DNA from 3 places in the Paenibacillus sp. GQ49 genome. Region 2 is predicted to be linked to each of the others. Evidence: riboswitches for the same ligand, from Rfam matches in the RefSeq annotation. Region 2 holds a riboswitch; each other region holds the start of a gene.
What was found. A riboswitch is a leader RNA that binds a small molecule or an ion and turns the genes downstream of it on or off. The one in region 2 is predicted to bind cyclic di-AMP.

Region 1 (6,461 bases), on a different contig from region 2:
GCAGATGTCTCGCAGGTTCGCAGATTGGAAGACACGGTTACAGGGACGGCTTCCATCTGGCTCTCTCGGGGAGACAATCGGATTATCGTTATTCCTGGTGCGAATGGGCAAGTAGTGCCTGAGATGCTGGAAGAGGCGGATACGGTAAAAAGCCTGACTGCAGCCGCAGCGGTGCTGCTGCAGCTGGAGATCCCGCTGCCAGCGGTTACCCGCGCCGCCCAACTGGCAGCTGAAGGCAGCGCACTGGTGGTGCTCAACCCGGCTCCCGCGGTGCCGGGTCTGCCCCAGGAGCTCCTGCGGTGCGTCGACGTTGTCACGCCGAACCGCAGCGAGCTTGCCGTGCTTACCGGCCGGGATCATCTCCGGCCGGAAGACCTGGATGCGGCGGTCGCAGAGCTCGCCGCATCCCTCGGGGCCGCTGTCGTCACGACGCTCGGCCCCGAGGGGGCTGTGTACGCGGCGCCTGGTGGCCGCGTACAAGCAGGGCGTGCCGGCGCGTGCCGTGCGCCCGGCTACGCCGTAAGCGCCGTCGATACGACCGGCGCTGGCGATTGCTTCAACGGCGCGCTGGCGGTAGCCCTCGCGCGCGGTGAGACCTTGGACGCGGCTGTAGGCTTCGCCATGGGTGCGGCCGCGTTATCCGTGACAAAGCTCGGCGCCCAGTCCGGGATGCCGTCCGCACGTGAAGTTGAGGCCTTTCTGGCCGAGAATGCGCCAGAGTCCTAATAATTGGCATAACAAAGAGGCTCTTATTCTCCCAAAAGGGGATTAAGCGCCTCTTTGTTATGCGTGTGCAGAGATTATTTCTTCTCTGACAGCCACATGGCGATATTTGCAATCTCTTCGTCCTGCAGTTTGCCCTTGAAGGAAGGCATGCCACCTTTACCTTTGACAATCGTAGAATAGATCTTCTCCAGATCATCCTGGCTACCGATGTTGGCCAGAGCAGGTCCTACGCCACCTTGAAGCTGATCCCCGTGACAGGAGATACAATTGGCTTTGACCAGTGCTTCAGCTTGTCCAGCATCCAATGTTACTTCCGGCATGGTTGGTTTGGCTTCTTCAGCCACTTCTTCTTTCCCTGGAAGCGTAAACATTAAAACAATAGCTAAAGCGCATGCTGCAAAAAATACTCCGCTCATGATCCATTTGTGCATCCCTTATGTCCCCTCCAGAATGAAAGATCATCTAACCTGAAACTATCCATATCATTATAACGGAACCTGTACTGACATCATAGCATTTTGTGGGAATTTTTTGAACTAATCACATAACAAGGGGCGAATTTGGTTGTTTTGCAATGGTTTCTAACCGCGAGGCCCTTCATAAACCATACAGTGAAAGGGCTTCAAGCCGCTTGGGGTCTGTCGTTCGTATGTATCCTGGGTGACAAATCCACTCTTCAGATAGACTTGAATGGCACGAGCATTCCAAGTGAGTACTTCCAGATCAATCTCATTCGTGGGATTTCGGCGAATGGCTTCCTGTACAATGGCAGTGACAAAAGCTGTCCCTTGACCCTGACCACACAGCTCTGGATGCATGCCAAGGCCAATCCGGGTTACCCCTTGAAGTGGGAAGTATTGAGCAAACCCACATATACGATCGTTCTGATCCAGGACGATCGCATATTGCTCCTGCCGCAGCTGTGCATCTCCGAATTCGACTTCCAGAGCTTTCATCTGCTCCCAGGGGAGCCAGCTGTAGATATTGTAAGGCGGGTCATACTGCCAACTGCAGATAAGCTCCGCATGTTCTTCTCGCATGGGTACAACGTGAAACGTCACAGGGGTTTCCTTCATACACCTGCATGCTCCTTTCCTTGAAACAGAACTCTTTGTCCACTCTACAAAAGAGATGTTCATTTAGCAAGTCTTCCTTCCCAAGAAAAAAAATGAAACAAAAGTTCCGGTAATTCCGTTTATATTATAACGGGATGGGTAAAAACATCATAAGGGCACGGACGAACGAACGCAAAATGAACCTGTTGATGTCGCAGGATATGCCCCGAGTAACTTGCAACATGAATAAGGATTGAAGCACAAAAAAACCGCCGGATACATTCCTGCGGAGAATGTACCGGGCGGTTCTGTTATGCTTCTTGCTTCGTTCCAGTATGGTTAATGGTTACAGCATCATGTTGCTCAGCTTGTCCCTAGTCAAGGGCCAGTGATTCATATGCGTCCGTGCTCATAATCCGTTTTGCGCCAACATAACGATTGGCCCAATAGTTTTCACTCAATGCACTGATCGTAACGCCTTTGGAAGAAGAGGAGTGTGCAAACTTTCCATCTCCTACAAAGATTCCTACATGAGATACGCCTTTACCTGTTGTATTAAAGAACACCAGATCGCCAGCTCTCATTTCCATGCGGGATACGGAATCGCCCATGTCGAATTGGGAACTGGATTGGCGTGCCAAATCAATACCCAACTTGTCGAATACATACCGTGTAAATCCGGAGCAGTCAAAGCCGTTAAGCGTTGTTCCTCCACTTTTGTATGTAGTTCCCATTGCTGAATCAATTACTGTGTCCATCTTTGAATCTGCGAATGCGCTACCTGCACCAAGTGATAAAGCGAATGTGATGCTAAGTACAGCTGCGGTTAATTTCTTCTTGAACAAGAGATATTCCCCTTCCAATGCCTGCGAGGTTAGCTTAAGGATTCGGTTGAAGGTCCCCTATGATCCCTCTGTAGCAAGATCAATTCACCCATAACTGGTTCCCCCGCTTCCCAGGTGCCAGGAATTTGGCTATGCTAGTTATGCACCTGCGAAATCAAGAAATGACGATTTAATTTTAAGTAGTTACAAATATGAATGTAAAGATTACAAAGTTGTTACTAAAAACTCACTGCGATTATTGTAACAGAGGAGTACGGCTTTGGCAACGTTTAACAACAAATTTAGCAAAAAAACCTCGACCTTTGACGGGGAAAGGTTGAGGTTTGCCTATTTATTAAGTACATATTAGGGCATGAGTTTAACATGTGATGGTAACAATTTTTAAACTATCTGCTCTCACCTTTGGATATTTTGGACTGCCATAATCGGAAATGGCTGCATATTTTCCACAGACTCAATAGACATCTGGCAAGTGGATACGTCTGTTGTAGTATAAGTCCGGTAAGTCCCGTTAATAACCATGAGGCTGAAGTGAATGCCCCAAAGACGAGCAGGTGTACTCCCCCCAGCAGGAGTGCAATGCCGATTACAGCGATGAGATGACGCAGTGCAATCCAGAGTGCTTTGAGGGTACCGTGAGCCCCGCCTTCTCCTTCTGGTGCCGAAACACCGAACTGCATGTAGAGTATGGCGTGGTGGATGATCCAACCATATACAATCCAGGCAGCAACATAAGGGATACCAGGCAAAAGTAATTGAAGGGAATGAAATCCGTCCATGAGAATCGAGTAGAGCTTCGGTATGAGCCAGTAGGCGGGCAGAAGTATCAATAAAGTACGTATGGTGTGGAGCAGCAGCATCGGTTTCCACAGATTTTTGATTCCGCGGACGAAGGGGATGCGCTCTTCTGTAGAGTTAAAGTGCTGAAGTGAGTAGAGCAGTCCTGCCTGAATGAGGGGGCTGATCAACATGCGAACCAGCAGCATGCCCCCCAGAATCCATAGATAACGATGAACCTCCGGATGGGTAGACAGGTTGAGTTGACTTTCCATTTTGAACAAAAGTGTACTCAGTTCCCCGGCATCAGAATCCGGATAACGCAGGAGTAGGGGGATGACCGCCGATTGTACCATTCGATAGAAGAAATATCCCCAAATGAGTTGATAGAGAAATAAGAGTGCGGCAATGAACATATGCTGACGGACGAGAAACCAGCCTTCACGTATTTTCGCTTTCACCGTTTCCACCTCACCATGACAGACCTCCGAATATGGCTTCTATTAGTTTGGTTACACTCATGCTCCAGCGGGATTTCGCCCGCTCATCCAGTCCGGATTTCAGGAAATTGTTCATATGGCGGTTCTCCAGCACGATCGTGTACAGGGGATCGGTCATGGCCCAGGATACGGGGGATGTGTGAGTTAATTTATAGGTGATGCGATCTTCTTTGCCATTCCATTGCTTGGTGAGGATATGCCCGTCTTCAAAAGCAATGCGAACAGGAACGGCGCTGTAGTCACTGCCTTTTTTCGCTATCGTCACGGATGACTCGTACAATGTTTGACCGTCTTTCTGTACGGGCGTAACACGAATCTTCTCTACAGCAAAGTCAGCCATCCCGTTACCATAGACGTATTGATCAAAATAATCAGACCAGGAAGTGCGAGTCACTTGTTCCACAACGTTCTGGAAATCAGCCGAAGTGGGATGTTTGAAGCGGTACTTCTTCACATAGGTAGAGAGAATGCGTTCCATCTTTTTGGTACCGACTTGATGTTCAATACCAAGCAATACAAGCTTGCCACGTGTATAGACATTGGCTGCATACTCATTCTGTGAATCAAACTTCCAGGATTCTTGTGTTAAGGATGAAGGAGACGTAATTAGTCCCGATTGTACCGGCAGATTCGGAATCAATCCGTATTCCTGCTCCATCAGTTTGTCTTCTGCATAAGAGGTGAACCCCTCATCCAGCCAGGCCTCCTCGAATTCGTTGCTGGCAACCATGCCGTAGAAGTACTGGTGTCCGATCTCGTGGATTACGGTACGTTCCAGGTCATAACCTGGCGTAGTGTCATCGGCTCCAAAGGCCGTAACTAGCGTAGGGTATTCCATACCTCCAGCACCGTTCCCCGCTTTGGGTGGAACTACGATGGATAAGGTAGCGTAAGGATACGGGCCAAACCATTTGCTATAATTGGCTAGAGCGGCCTTCGCAGCATGGAAATAACGTTCTTTCAGATCCTGATGAGCTGGGTCCAGATATAACTTGATTCGTACACCAGGCACATTGGGTGCAGAGAATGGTTCCTCGGCGTACACAAAATCGGGTGAGGCTGCCCAGGCGAAGTCATGCACATCATCGGCATAGAATTGATAGACCTTTTCTCCGTTTTTCACCACGGCTTGCTGCGTTGGAAATCCGGTAGCAGCCACTTTGTATGTTTCAGGCACTCGAATACGCACACTATATATACCGAAGTCGGCGTAGAACTCTGAATTGCCATGGTACTGGTGCAGATTCCAGCCTTCCGTTGTTCGTCCACGCCTGCCTACAGGTTCATAGGCACTTAATTTGGGAAACCATTGACCTGCCATGACAAAATGATCAGCAGTTCCCATCCGGGCAAAAATCTTTGGCAGATTCACTTCAAATCGGGTGTGGAGCGTGATGCTTTCCCCACCTTTGACGGGTTTGGGCAGGCGTACTTTAATGAGGGTGGTGTCCTTGATATTTCCGTCATCTGGTTGCACATACTGCATCCGGTGCAGGAGAGAGAGCCCGTCCTCCGTTTTCATTTCGGTAATGTTCATGGAGCCGTAACCATTGGTAGGCATGACATCACCCCGAAGCTTTCCGCCGGATTCCCTCATAAAGGTGGTGTCAGCAGAAGAGAAGGCGTTGGGATACATATGAAAGTAAAGCTCGCTGACGGTTTTTTTGCCTGGATGTGTCCAGGTAATCGTCTGAGTCCCTTCCAATACGTTTCCTTCGACCAGCTTCACATCCATGTGATATTCCACAACACGGTTGCTGTACACTTCGGCTGTAGGGGTCTGTACACTTTCTGGAGGTGCTGGAGTTGGAGCTATTGCCTTGGGCTTGCCCGATTCGGGGGCGAGTACTGGCAATTCGGAATGAGTTGAGCGATTATAACCCAGAGTGATCCATATCCCTCCGGCAAGTACACACAGGGCCAGGGATGCAGTGAGCCAGCTCTTGGCGCGTCGTGGAATCATCGTTAAATACCTCCCGTTGACAAGCATCTACAGCATGTATATGTTTGCAATGGGGCAATTATTAGTTAAAATATTTGTATCAACCCTTGGAGGCTATAAACATGGACCAAAACGAGCAAAACGGCAAAAAACAGATTGCCTTGAATATCGTTAGTGCAAAAAGCAAGCATAAAGGCTTCGGTGCAGGCTCCATTGATCTGAATAACCTTTCCCCGGTCATTATTGATAATGGCGAAGCCAAAATCGATATCGGTGCGATGCATGCGAAGAGCAAAGTGGAACGCAATATCAAGTTCTCTACTAATCGTGAAGATGTGCCCAACGGACGCCAGGTATGGCTAGTGTGGGTAGCTGTCGATCGCACGGAGGAAGGCCAACTGTATGGTGGAGCAACGGCATGTGAGATGTGGATTGATACGGAAGCAAGACGTGGATGGAAACTGTTGGCGGAACATGTGAATCGCATGGATTATGCCTTGAAGCGTCGCTTCATGCTGGATGAGCTTGGACCTGAAGCCCGAGCTGCACTTAAGACACTGCTGATCTCACACAACGAAGACTGGTGGAATGCTTCTCCAGATGTATTGAAGGAAGC
Region 2 (6,461 bases):
CGGCAGTTTCTCTTCCAGAAGTTTCATCATGATTGGAGTCGTTACATAATAAGGCAGGTTAGCCACAACACTGACTTTGTCCACGGATGCAAAATCCGTATTAAACAACTCAGCCAGATCAAGCTTTAACACATCGCCATGATGAACACGTACATTTGAATAAGGCTGCATCACTTCTCCCAGGATTGGGATCAAGCGCTGGTCAATCTCTACGGCTGTGACGGGACCGGCTACCCGAGCCAGTCGCTCCGTGAGGGCTCCAATACCAGGCCCGATCTCCAGTGCGCCCTTGGACTCGTCCAGATCGGCCGCATTAACGATTTTGTTCAGTATATTTTGATCGATCAGAAAGTTCTGACCCAGACTTTTCTTGAATGAGAATCCGTGTCTTTGAATAATCTCTTTCGTACGCTTTGGCGTTGCAATTTCAATCGTCTCTTCCATGTTCTTCATATGCTCACAATCCTTCACGTTCAATTTGCGCTAATGCTGTAGAGAACTCTTCCCTTGTAATCTGAAATACACTGAGACGTTTGTGGAACTGCTTCCCGTTACAATAACCGATGCCCAGCAGATTGCCCATCTCCATGCGACGTGCAGCAGCCTGCGGATGCACAATAAGTCCTGCCGCGATCAGGTCCTCCCAATCAATCAGGCTCGGAGCACCTTCGTATGAAGTATGTACACGCGCCAGAGCATGACGGATCGCCTCTGGTGAGGCATTCTCCACCCCAATGTCCCCTTTGCGCGTTGCATCGGCTTCCGGAATGAAGGCATGTTTGCAGCCTGGCACCTTGTTCGCAATAATTTTACGAATGCGTTCGCCAGCATGATCCGGATCGGTCAGTACAATGACTCCCCGTCTCTCCTGAGCAAGCGCAATCCGCTTCAGAATGCGTTGGTTGATGGCTGATCCACCTGTTTCTATGGTATCGGCTTCAACGGCCCGACGGATAGCTACCGTATCGTCACGGCCTTCCACCACAATGACTTCTTTTATCATGTTCCATTTCTTCCTTTCTAACGCAAAAAGAAGAGGAATATCCTCTTCTCTGCCAAACGGCGGGGGAGACTGAATTCAGACTCCTCCGCCGCATATTCCGCATGAATCATTCATGCAACTATTTTATAGCATTCCCATTTCAAAGTAAAACGATTTTAGTTCGCTTCCGGCTTCACTGGACCGATCACGTAGACCGTCTTGCCTTTCTTACGTCCAAAATTCAGGGCATGCTTCACACTGTCATAATATACATCAATTTTGTTGCCTTTAATAGCACCGCCTGTATCTTCCGCACGACGGAATCCCAGACCTTCGATATATACCCACCAGCCAATTGGAATGACTTTGGGATCAACCGCAATGGTGCGTCCTTCTGTTACACGAGTACCAGAAGCCGTTTTAGTACCAATGCCAGGCTCTTCGGAAGAGTAGGCAGTCATGGATACATTTTTAAGTACTTTGGAGTATTTAAAAGAAGTCCCGGATACGGTAATTACTTTGCTGCCCGAGGCAGATGTTTTCTTCGAGTTCGTTGTTGTAGCCTTTTTGGTTGTTGACGTTTGAGCCGATACGGTCTGAATCTCAGGTTCCTTCACGACCGGTTTTGCTTTGGTGCCGACAGCGATCACTTTATCTACACGATTATTCGCGACAGATTTGCCGACCATTTTTTTGGAGACCAGTTCTCCATCCTGAAATACCTTTTCGATATGCTGCACAAGTTTGCCTTCTTTGCCGTTTACAACGACACGGTTATCCCCTTTGTACAAGCTAGGGTCAGCCGTTTTAATGACTTTGTAAGCAATCGGTTGCTCTACATTCACTGTACGCTTTGTTACGCGCACTACACGGATCTTCATATCCGCTTTGATCGCAGTTCCAAGCGCCGGATACACTTTATCATTACTTTCAACTTGAATACCTGATTTTTGAATTGCATCTTCTACCGATGAATCGGTTGTATACAGAGTCTTGGTGTCTCCGTCTGCCGTAATGTTAACTGGAACGGCCCGCTCAATAACGATTCGGTCTCCATCTGTAATCGCCCCGTTCATGGACATGGATACCTTATCGTGAGGGCTGACTGTGATCGACTGCTCCTCCAGCATTTCCTGAAGCATTCCTGTACGAGTCTCTACCACCTGAGCTTTGCCGTCAATAACCAGTGAAATTTGTTTCCCGGCCTGACCGTAAACGACTAACAAGATCATGATTGTAAGCGCAATTGAGAAAATCGCGATCAATGCCATTTGACGCATGTTCTCATGCTTCCACCGCAACGCGAAAGACTTACTGGATGATCGTGACTCATGGGTCTCTTCTGGTTGGAATGTGCCCACTTCTCCGTCCTCCTTCATAGCCTCGTCGTCTAAAGTAATGCATGATGTCTTTGACGTGACTATACCAAATTTTCTACAGAACACAGATTGGACCAACATAATCCGGTTCTGCACCATGAATCAATCTTCGCAACATGATGTCATCCTCCTGAATACCTACCGTATGATGACAATATTTCTTTTATTCAAAAACAAAAAAGCCAAAGAAAGAGTGTAAGAGGAACTCTTTCGTGGCTTCCGAATGATTTTGAATATCGGAAATTCATGCACGAGGTTGCCTCTCTTTTTCCGCTTGCGAGGTTAGCTGTCGGGTTCGGGCGAAAGAGAGCCGCCCTATCTTGGGTCACCCGCTCATGGCGGACGCCCTTGAATTCACCCCGAGACCCAAAGAAGAAATCAAATACGGCTTCGCAGTTCTCTTCGCTGCTTTTGGGTCAGCGAACGTTGCGCATCGGCCAAATACACCGATGTTTAAGCCCTATTGGTTCCCCCGCTCTCCGATAACGGAGACTCAGCGAGACTGATTCATGAAAGTAATGTTGTTTCATCGGAAAGTGTCCCTTTGTTCATCCCCCGAACATCTGTCCAATTTTCCGCACAACAATTCACTGAAAAGATGATATCCTGTTTTGATGCATGTTGTAAAGCGTTGATCAAGTACGTTTTTCTGAATATTTGGTTAAAATATTGTAATATTCTTGATTTATTTGGATCAAAGGGCAAATTACCTCCGCTTACCTGCCTTTTTCACCTCATTTGCTCGTTTTTTTAACGAATCCCAAATCGTTCCATGGCATTTTTGGTTGTTATTGCAGCAATTTCCTCCACCGAAATGCCTTTAATTTCCGCAGCTGCCTCTGCAACCAGACGTACATGCGCTGTCTCATTTCGCTTCCCACGATAAGGGTGAGGTGTCAAATATGGAGCATCTGTTTCAATGAAAAACCGGTCCATAGGAACCTTCTCCAGCACCTCTTTGGGCTGCTTTGCATTTTTGAATGTGATCGGTCCTCCGAAGGAGAGATGGAAGCCCATATCGAGACAACTTTTTGCTGTTTCCCAGCTGCCCGAGAACGAGTGCATCACACCACCAACTTCCCCCGCCTTCTCTTCACGCAAAATTCTTATGATATCCTCATGTGCATCCCGATTATGGATGACAATTGGCATGTTCACTTCACGCGCCAAAGCAATTTGTTGTCGTAATACGCGATGCTGTATTTCTTTCGGTGAAGTATCCCAGTGATAATCCAACCCAATCTCACCGATCGCAACCACTTTTTCATGCTTGCATAAAGATGCAATCCACTCCAAATCGCCCTCCTGCATTGTGATCGCATCTACGGGATGCCACCCTACAGCTGCATATATAAAGTCATATGTTTCGGCGAGTTTCATTGTGGTTGGAATCGTCTCCCGGTTAAAGCCAATGTTGATCATGCGACCAACTCCTGCATCCACAGCACGCTGAATCATGTCCTCGCGGTCCTCGTCGAATTGTGGTGCATCCAGATGTGTATGTGTGTCGAACAGCATCATGTCTGTATCTCCCTTCATGTCGAAATAACGACTATCTTCTTCTGAAAATTCAATTTGTAAAATTCAATAATTCAATGACTCATACATAAAACATTTTGGGTAATCTGTGTATTACATCATTACGTTTGTTTCTTCACAACTACAATATATAGAAGATATACGGATATTCTGATCTATATATTGTTGATTGTGCTCATTCTGCCTGCTTGCATTTACAAAATTATGTCGATCTACATATACTCCCCATTAAAGCAGATTACTGTATCATGAAAAATAGCTCTTTTAGAAAGTGTTTTGATATCGAAATTCTTCATTGGATTATACCCACACGATTACAAGAAATAGGGGCGTATATGTGACGGTAATTCGTGAATAATCGCATCCACCTTGTTTTGCGGGTAATACAAATGATGTTTCCCTCGGTGAAGCCCACTGATGGAACGGACAATGTCAGATACTTCTGACAACTCACGTAAATTGTCCTGTCGATCCAGAAGAAGAATCTGCTTATCTGTGGATTCATCCGGACGAAACACATCATACGGATTATCCGAAGGAAAATCAATTTCAAGATCATATTCGGGATCGAGACCTGCCTGTACAAAAGCTTCCCGAATCTCTTCCATCATTGTCAAGTCGACCTGTTCAAGCTCTACATACTTATATAACTTGCGATCCATAAAACGTTCGCATAACTCACTCAGAACAGTATCGTCCTCCTTGCGCCACTGCGTAAATGCCGTCTGAATTAATGCTTCATCCAACTGCAAATATTCATCTACGGATAATTCTCCTTCAAATAGTTGAGGGAGTGGATCAATCATGAAGCGAAATTGAAAACCATGCTGTAGGAGTGTTTTCGCTCGCTTGAATATTTGCCGCAATATAATTTCAGAACTACGAGTTACCGGATGGAAGTAAATCTGCCAATACATCTGATACCGAGACATTAGGTAATCCTCCACAGCATGCATGCCTGACTCCTTGACTACAATTCGCCCATGATAAGGACGCAGCATCCGAAGGATACGATCAAGGTCAATCGTGCCGTAATTTACACCTGTAAAATAGGCATCCCTGAGCAAATAATCCATTCGATCTGCATCAAGCGGACTGGTCACCAAGTTCACCACAATCGGCTTTTCATACGTTTTTTGAATGACAGACGCGACTTTCTCAGGAAAATCAGGAGCATACCGTCTTAAGATCGCCCCTACTTCGGTATCACCTTTAATAATGCGACAAGTCCAATCTTCGTGATTCATGTCAAAAGCTTCCTCAATGGAGTGAGAGAATGGCCCATGCCCGAGATCATGAAGTAAAGCTGCACACAGAGCTACAATCTTTTCTTCCTTCGGCCAATCCGAATAATGACTTCTTTCAAATTGAGAGATGATCTTGCGGGTGATCTCATAAACACCTAGTGAATGTGAGAACCGACTATGCTCTGCTCCGTGAAAGGTAAGGTAAGAAGTACCCAGCTGACGAATCCGGCGTAAACGCTGAAATTCCGGGGTGTTAATTAACTGCCATATAACTGGATCTTGCACGTGGATATAATTATGTACCGGATCTTTGAATACTTTCTCTTCCGTTAAACGTTGTTCCATGTCGACTCACTCCTTTAATTTCTTTTATATTAACGCTTTGAGCTCTGCGATTCACCTGAGATTCGACACCATATGACGAATTTTGTCGAATGAAGTAGTTTTGTCGTTTTCCAAATTGACAAAGCTGACATTGAGGTTTAAATGCGAAAAATGGCTTCCAATCCCTTACCACCAGTAACCTTGTGAAAAACAGCCTTAATTTTAAGCTAATTTTAAGGTTGACTGATTTGGGAATCGTTGGTATGATGAGTATCATAAAACATAAAATAATGTCGAATAATGACAAAGATAGTTAGCTGAGAGGAGCACTGATTATAATGATGAAATCAACAGGTATTGTAAGAAAAGTGGACGAACTGGGACGGGTAGTTATTCCAATTGAATTGCGCCGTACGCTCGGTATTGGTGAAAAAGATGCTCTGGAAATCTACGTTGACGGCGAGCGCATCATGTTGAAAAAATACGAGCCTGCTTGTATCTTCTGTGGTAATGCAGAGAACGTTACTTACTTCAAAGGTAAAATTGTTTGTAACGAATGTATTTCCGAAATCCCTGCACCTGTAGCAAAATAAGAAAAACCAGGTATACTGGACTTATCTAAATTGTTATTTCTAACCTTTTTAATATTCCTTAATGACCTTCCCGGTGTGAACCCCACCGCGGAAGGTATTTTTTTTCCATGTTATGGGTTCCATTACCCAAAATGATTCTGTCACATGCGAACTGGGAAAGAACGATGAAATTTGTTCGGATTTTTTTTAGACACTCTGCTCTTTTTAATATTCCACTAAGGTTGGATATAAGCTTCTTTTCAGGTTATGTTCCCCACAACAGAAGGTATTTGATTAGATTACTGCTCGATTAATGCATTATATACATCACGCTTCGTCAGGCCGCGATCAGTAGCCGTTTTTTTCATTGCATCTTTGCGGTTATGTCCTTCACCCTCATAATGGCTGACATGATCCG
Region 3 (6,461 bases), on a different contig from region 2:
AAGGTATGCTTGACCCACGAAAGTCATGACAATCGATAATGAGCTTAGGCTTGAAATGCATCCCAAGGACAGCACGCAGGCAATTTCGCTTGAACTTATGGATAGATATATGATACTTTTACCTCATAGGATAGGCTTGGGAGGTCAAATCATGGAATTATTGAAACAACGAATATTACAAGAAGGTGTGGTTATCTCGGATCAAGTATTAAAGCTGGATGGTCTGTTGAACCACCAGATTGATCCTGCATTAACGATGGAGATGGGACGTGAGTTTGCTGCCCGTTTTCGTGAAAGTGGAGTAACTCGAGTAATCACGGTAGAATCCTCAGGGATTCCGGTTGCGTTTGCCGCAGCCTATGAACTTGGGGTGCCCCTTGTATTCGCCCGTCGCAAAAAAACACTTCTGGCTGATCCTGATGCTTACTGTGAACGTGTACCGTCCTTTACCAAAGGAATTGTAACTGACATTATGGTATCCCGCGAGTTCATTCATGAGAATGACCGTATTTTGTTCATTGATGATATCATTGCCAATGGAGATGCCGCTCGTGGCGTCATCAAAATTATCGAGCGTTCCGGTGCGGAACTCGTCGGATTCGGCGTTGTGGTCGAGAAAAGTTTTCAGGCAGGGGCACGCACGATTCGTGAACAGGGTATTCCGGTGGAAGCCTTGGTACGCATTCGTTCCCTGAATGATGGTACGGTACAATTTGACGATAACGAAATGTGACATTTTAAAGGAATAGGGCCTATTTTTTGAACTATGCCTTTGCATGACCGCCGATTTCATTTATAATGGGGTTATGTTAGGGAGAGGAGGCAACACCATGGGGAACCAACCGGCAACAGAACAATTTTTTAATGATAAGCTGGCGGAATCGAAAGTTCATTTTGAACGTGCCCTGGATTGTAAACATACGGAATTCGATGACCTTTATCCCTATATGATTGAACATCCTCAATTTTTCTGGTACAAACGCTATGTTGCCTGGTCAGAATTACTGACGATTGTAGGCTTGTGCGAGGAGTTGTCCTTCTCTTGGAAAGAACAATTTACACCGCATCAAGTGGAGTACCTTGAAGAACGTGTGATGTCCGCCAAAGTGCTTGATTTTTGGTTCGAGAAGAACGACAGCAAAGAGCACGCGCAGCGGTAACTTTCAGTCGGGACATAATTTCGAATGACATGACAGTCCAATACAGTCACGTGAGACCTAAATGACATTTCATTTAGGTCTCTTTTTGTAAATAAATTTGGAATATAGGAGCCATGAAGATGATCAGTGATACAGAACTGGACGCTCTGCGTCTGTCAGGTGAGAAAGTAAGAGTCGTACGGGACGAGCTGGAATCTAACGATGTAACCGGGATTGTTGTTGCCTGGGATGGCGAGCAGGTGCTTATCCGTCGTCAGAATCGACGTGTCGTTAAGCTGGATCGCAGTTACAGATATCAGCTGTTCAGCGAGCCGCGCCAGAGTCCACTTAGTGAGTAACAGCTCATAATTATGGCAGAGCCATGAGCGTTAAATGTTTGGAATTACCATGATTTCTTGGCATAATTGGCTCACTCGGGAGAGAAGATAGGTACAGTGAGGAAGATCTGTAACTATAGCCGAGAGGGTGTGCTACAAGCCATGACATTGATGAATGATAAAGTTCATGCCTACAAGGATCAGATTGGAGCATTAAGCGATGTACTGCCAGGTGTGGTGAAGTCGTATCATGAGTTTACCGGAGAATGTTTCCAACCTGGCGTGATTGATGCGAAGACAAAACAGTTAATTGCCCTTGGGATTGGATTGTTTGCAAACAATGAGGTATGTACCTTCTACCATGTAGAAGAAGCCCGTGCCAAGGGAGCAACAGATCAGGAGATTATGGAGACTGTAGCCGTGGCCGGAGCTGTTGGAGGAGGACATGCCCTGTCTCAGGGTGCGATGCGAGTGCAGAAGGCGCTTCATTAGTAAGCAATGCAACATACATTTATAAGCACAAAAAAGGCATCCGGTTAATAACCGATGCCTTTTTGCATGTGAATTACATTTTACCCAACATTTTATTATACATAAACTGTCCAGTTACCCGACGTGCTGTTACATAGCGGTCATTGAAGTATGGATTCGATAACTTCGTGATGCTTACACCTTTACTGCTGGAGGCATGAGCGAATTGTCCGCCGCCGATATATACACCTGTATGTGAAATGCCTTTGCCTGTTGTATTAAAGAACACCAGATCACCTGTCCGAACATTGCTCTTGGATACCGGAGTACCTGCTTTGGCTTGCTGCTGAGAAGTACGTGGCAGTTCAATGCTGTATTTGTTGAAAAGATATCTCATAAAACCAGAACAGTCGAAGCCGGCTACAGTTGTGCCACCCCATTTGTAAGGAATACCTGTCATGTTGTTCACTACGGAGTTGATACTGCTTGCCTCTGTGCTTGTTGCCCCGGATGTAAATAATACAGCTGCTCCAAAAATGGAGATAATCAGTTTTTTCAAAATCAATGTTCTCCCTTCGATGCCTACGGAGTTAGCTAAGGGTTCGGTAGAAGGTTCCCTATATTTCCTATGTATAAGAATAATTCACCCAAAATGGTTCCCCCGTTTTCAAACATGAAACTCGGCAATGAATAATTAAGTTTTTGTAACTATTTGAAACTATATTGCATAAATGCGTAATTGTCAAACCCATTTAAAACCCTTCGTAGTACCCCAATGTTATCGGAATTACGGTTTTTATATGAAAGAGGGCATCAAGTTTGGGTATCATTCATGACAAAAACGTCATTATTGATTCGTTGAAGGTGATTTTGGATAAATGAATAGGTTTGTCATGAGTTAAAAGAACTATTCCGTTATGTAGAATTTAAGATATTATATTCATTAAGTTGCATATATTGACAAAAATCGATTTTTTGCATATTATCTGATTATCCAATCCACATATTGGATTAAAATTGATTTTATTATGCGATAAATACAAAAAAAGGAGGTTTAGGGACACGTATCATAGGTAAAGTAGAAGTAGAAGATTTATTAAAACAAACATAGGAGAGTGTTATCTTTGAAAGCAAAAAAAATAGTTACTTTTGTTCTAGCATTTACCATGGTATTCTCAGCCGTTGGAATGGCAGTTCTCCCTGTAGCAACCGTATCTGCTGCCGATGCATCAGGTACAACAGCAAGTATTTCCGATGTTTTGAAGAACCAGCTGCCAGATGGAGGTTGGAGAAAAGATTATAAACAAACCAGTGGAGAATGGGCGAAGTCAACGATTGACAACAAGGCTACATACTCAGAAATTAGAAGATTGGCGAAGGAATTTAAAAAGACGAATGATCCGCGTTACTCCACAGCTGCAATCAAAGGCATTAACTTTTTGATCAACATGCAGTATTCAAACGGCGGATGGCCACAAGTCTACCAAAGCTCCGGATATCACAAGCACATTACCTACAATGATGATGCCATGATTAATGTAATGATCATGCTGGATGAAGTAGCAGCACGCAAAGGTGATTTCTCGTTTATCGACAGCACACTTGCTAACCGCAGTAAAAATTCAGTTGCCAAAGGTGTGGAGGCGATTCTGAATACACAGGTCGTTTCAGGTGGTAAGCTGACAGCATGGGGACAACAACATGATTCCAGCTCTCTTAAACCAGCGAGCGCAAGAATCTACGAAGTGCCATCGCTGACAGCTGGAGAGAGTGTAACGATTGTTAAATTTCTGAAAACCAGACCTGCTAACGCTAAAATTACCGCATCCATTAAAGGAGCGGAGGCTTGGTTTAACAAAGTGAAAATTACGGGTTACAAGTATGAAAGAGCTAATGGAGACAGTAAAATTATCGCTGATTCCAAAGCTGCACCAATTTGGGCACGCTTCTATGAGATCGGAACGGATAAACCAATCTTTATTGGTCGTGATGGGGTAGTTAAATACAAATTAAGTGATATTGATAAAGAAAGAAGAGGCGGTTATGCATGGTATGGCAACTGGCCTTCCAAGCTGTAATTTGTAGTTAAAGGTAAAGCCCGAATCGACATGGACGTCTGTTTCGGGCTTTATTGTTATTATTTTCAGTGTTGACATGATAGATTCCGCATGATATATTATTTCTTGTCGCCGATATTGATCTCGGAGATACAATATGCGGTCGTGGCGGAATTGGCAGACGCGCACGGTTCAGGTCCGTGTGGGCTAACCCCCCGTGGAGGTTCGAGTCCTCTCGACCGCATCTAAAAAAAGACTCCATAAGCTAACGCTCAAGGAGTCTTTTTTTTGCATTTTTTGATATAACACTAACTTTAGACTCGAGTATCGATGAGGTTAGTGCTTAGCTGCACGTACAGCAAAGGGTCTTCCATCAGCCATACGGAACGTTTATTGTGCTGCGGTAACATTAACGCTGTCAATATTCGGTCCTTCCGATCCGGTGGTAACCACTTTCAATGTATTGGTCCCCGTGTTCATGGGGACCTGTATTGTTTTTTCAACCCAAGTGGACCAGCTTCCCGTAGCCGGAAAAGGCTCGTTGCTAATGACTTTGGTTCCGTTAACAAAAATGTCGAGGTTCCGAGTGCCGCTTTCCAGCGCATAACGAAACTTTACGTTTTTGGTACCTGTTATAGTGTTATTAATGCCGTTCCATTGAATGGCTGAACCAGTCATCGCATTGAAGTTAACATACCCGGAGCCAGTGTAACCGGGGTAGATTGTTTCAATGGCAGCTTCCGTAAGTGACGTTCCGGTCTCGGCTTCATACGTAGTACCACTGCCTGTATTCCCGCCGCTGTTTCCGCCAGTAACGTTGGCAACAAACGTTGTTACGCTCTGAGGCGGGAGCTGTGCCGTGAAGGCTCCATTGGATACGGTAAGCGGGGATCCGCTTGCCAGGTTTCGACTGCTGTCCGTGATCCATGAGGATACTGTGGAGGCATTACCGTTCTGTAGAACGAATTTTTGGCTTGTAGCCGAAGTTCCACGGTTAATCGCCACGACGACGACTTTGTTATCACCTTTGTAGGCAGAGACAAAGGTATTCGTATCCGGATTTTTCGTTGCATCGACTCGCAGATAGCCTGGACGCACGAATTTAGAGAAATGAGCCATATTATACCCGCGTTTGCTTATGGTACCATCCTCTTTCATCGGACCATACTGTCTGCGGATGTACCACCACACATAGGCCTGGAAATCACCTTCTACCATGGCATTGTGCATGTGATAGGAAACGTCTAATGCTTCAGGCCAGCGGTCTGCTGAATTGTTATCACTGTTTGGAACATACACCTCAGTCATCCACAGTTCTTTACCGGCTCCTTTTTGCTTAAAGAGAGGGTAGGCAAAATTCGAAATCTGGGTTCCATACGTATGTGCTCCCAGAATGTCCATGTTGGCAAGTGCCTGCGGATCATTCAGAATTGGGTCGGATATGTTCTTTAAGTATTGGAAGGATTCAGGCGCCATGACTTTGGTACCTTGAATGGACCCGGCATTTTCTTTCATGAATCGAAGGATCTCTTGTGGAGTCCACCAGGTCCAGTCATGAGCATAATCGGGTTCATTTTGCACAGAAATGGCATACAGATCTACGCCGTTATTTTTCATGTAGGTTACAAAGTCGTTCAGATGTTGCGCATAGGCGGCATATTTGTCATATTTCAGACGTTTGGCATTGGTGTCCCCATTGCGGTTAAACGTTTCAACCATGCTGCTTGGAGGATTCCATGGGGATGCGAATACAATAGCACCCTTTTCGATAGCTCGTTTGGCTGTGGCAACTTCACGGTACCAGTTATTAGAATCTGGATCAACGTAGATCCTGAGAATTGAGAAGCCTAACTGATTCTGATCATTACCAAAAGCAGTTTCACGTTGAGCGGGAGTCAGATCACCAATCCAGGCAGGAAGGTTAATGCCCCCAAAGCCTTTGATCAGCTGTTTTTCTGAGGACAAATTAATGTTGGCATCGCTGGCTGCTGACACATTTGTCGGGGTTAACATCAAAGGCAGGGCTGTTAAACAGGCCAAAAGAACATTAATCGTCTTTTTTAGTTTGAATTTCACTACTTTCATCCTCCTCGATAATAGTAAATGTTACATAGAGAAACCGCGACCAGGGATAACAAACAAGAATAGCGGATTGTCTGGCATTTATTTTATGTAAACCCTTTCAAAACCTCCTTCCATAAATCATAGGAATGAAATGAAGCACATAACCTCTTACATTTGTTGATTCTACTAAATAATTCCTAAACTGAAAACCTGACAAATTACAGTATTTTTTCTAATTAATCTCTATTTTCTAACTGTTCAATGACAGTTCTTGTCTGAATGCTTAAGGAGAAAACGGGAATGATGGAGATCTTCGCTTGAGATAGAGGTCTCCAATGGCGGGGATGTTGTTATTAAGGAAGGCTTTGGCTTACATATTCCTCCCTTCATTA

Region 1: it holds a riboswitch for cyclic di-AMP, as region 2 does, so the genes downstream of both, AC6CIF_RS31350 (C40 family peptidase) here and AC6CIF_RS29755 (resuscitation-promoting factor) in region 2, are expected to answer to the same signal.
Region 3: it holds a riboswitch for cyclic di-AMP, as region 2 does, so the genes downstream of both, AC6CIF_RS02215 (C40 family peptidase) here and AC6CIF_RS29755 (resuscitation-promoting factor) in region 2, are expected to answer to the same signal.

What each region holds. Positions count from the first base shown of each region.
Region 1 covers NZ_JCAXEL010000034.1:26,158-32,618, reverse strand. The annotation lists gene rbsK (ribokinase) at 1-726, shown strand, start outside; gene AC6CIF_RS31360 (c-type cytochrome) at 801-1,157, opposite strand; gene AC6CIF_RS31355 (GNAT family N-acetyltransferase) at 1,308-1,802, opposite strand; gene AC6CIF_RS31350 (C40 family peptidase) at 2,156-2,626, opposite strand; cyclic di-AMP (ydaO/yuaA leader) riboswitch at 2,630-2,767, opposite strand; gene AC6CIF_RS31345 (hypothetical protein) at 3,013-3,864, opposite strand; gene AC6CIF_RS31340 (M1 family metallopeptidase) at 3,875-5,866, opposite strand; gene AC6CIF_RS31335 (YwhD family protein) at 5,968-6,461, shown strand, end outside.
Region 2 covers NZ_JCAXEL010000029.1:12,132-18,592, reverse strand. The annotation lists gene rsmA (16S rRNA (adenine(1518)-N(6)/adenine(1519)-N(6))-dimethyltransferase RsmA) at 1-453, opposite strand, end outside; gene rnmV (ribonuclease M5) at 458-1,003, opposite strand; gene AC6CIF_RS29755 (resuscitation-promoting factor) at 1,159-2,343, opposite strand; cyclic di-AMP (ydaO/yuaA leader) riboswitch at 2,617-2,870, opposite strand; gene AC6CIF_RS29750 (TatD family hydrolase) at 3,112-3,882, opposite strand; gene AC6CIF_RS29745 (HD domain-containing protein) at 4,215-5,492, opposite strand; gene AC6CIF_RS29740 (AbrB/MazE/SpoVT family DNA-binding domain-containing protein) at 5,810-6,064, shown strand; gene rsmI (16S rRNA (cytidine(1402)-2'-O)-methyltransferase) at 6,343-6,461, opposite strand, start outside.
Region 3 covers NZ_JCAXEL010000001.1:477,718-484,178, reverse strand. The annotation lists gene AC6CIF_RS02235 (xanthine phosphoribosyltransferase) at 152-733, shown strand; gene AC6CIF_RS02230 (hypothetical protein) at 831-1,160, shown strand; gene AC6CIF_RS02225 (hypothetical protein) at 1,280-1,498, shown strand; gene AC6CIF_RS02220 (carboxymuconolactone decarboxylase family protein) at 1,640-1,969, shown strand; gene AC6CIF_RS02215 (C40 family peptidase) at 2,043-2,507, opposite strand; cyclic di-AMP (ydaO/yuaA leader) riboswitch at 2,513-2,644, opposite strand; gene pelA (pectate lyase) at 3,073-4,026, shown strand; tRNA gene AC6CIF_RS02205 (tRNA-Leu) at 4,165-4,249, shown strand; gene xynC (glucuronoarabinoxylan endo-1,4-beta-xylanase XynC) at 4,396-6,090, opposite strand.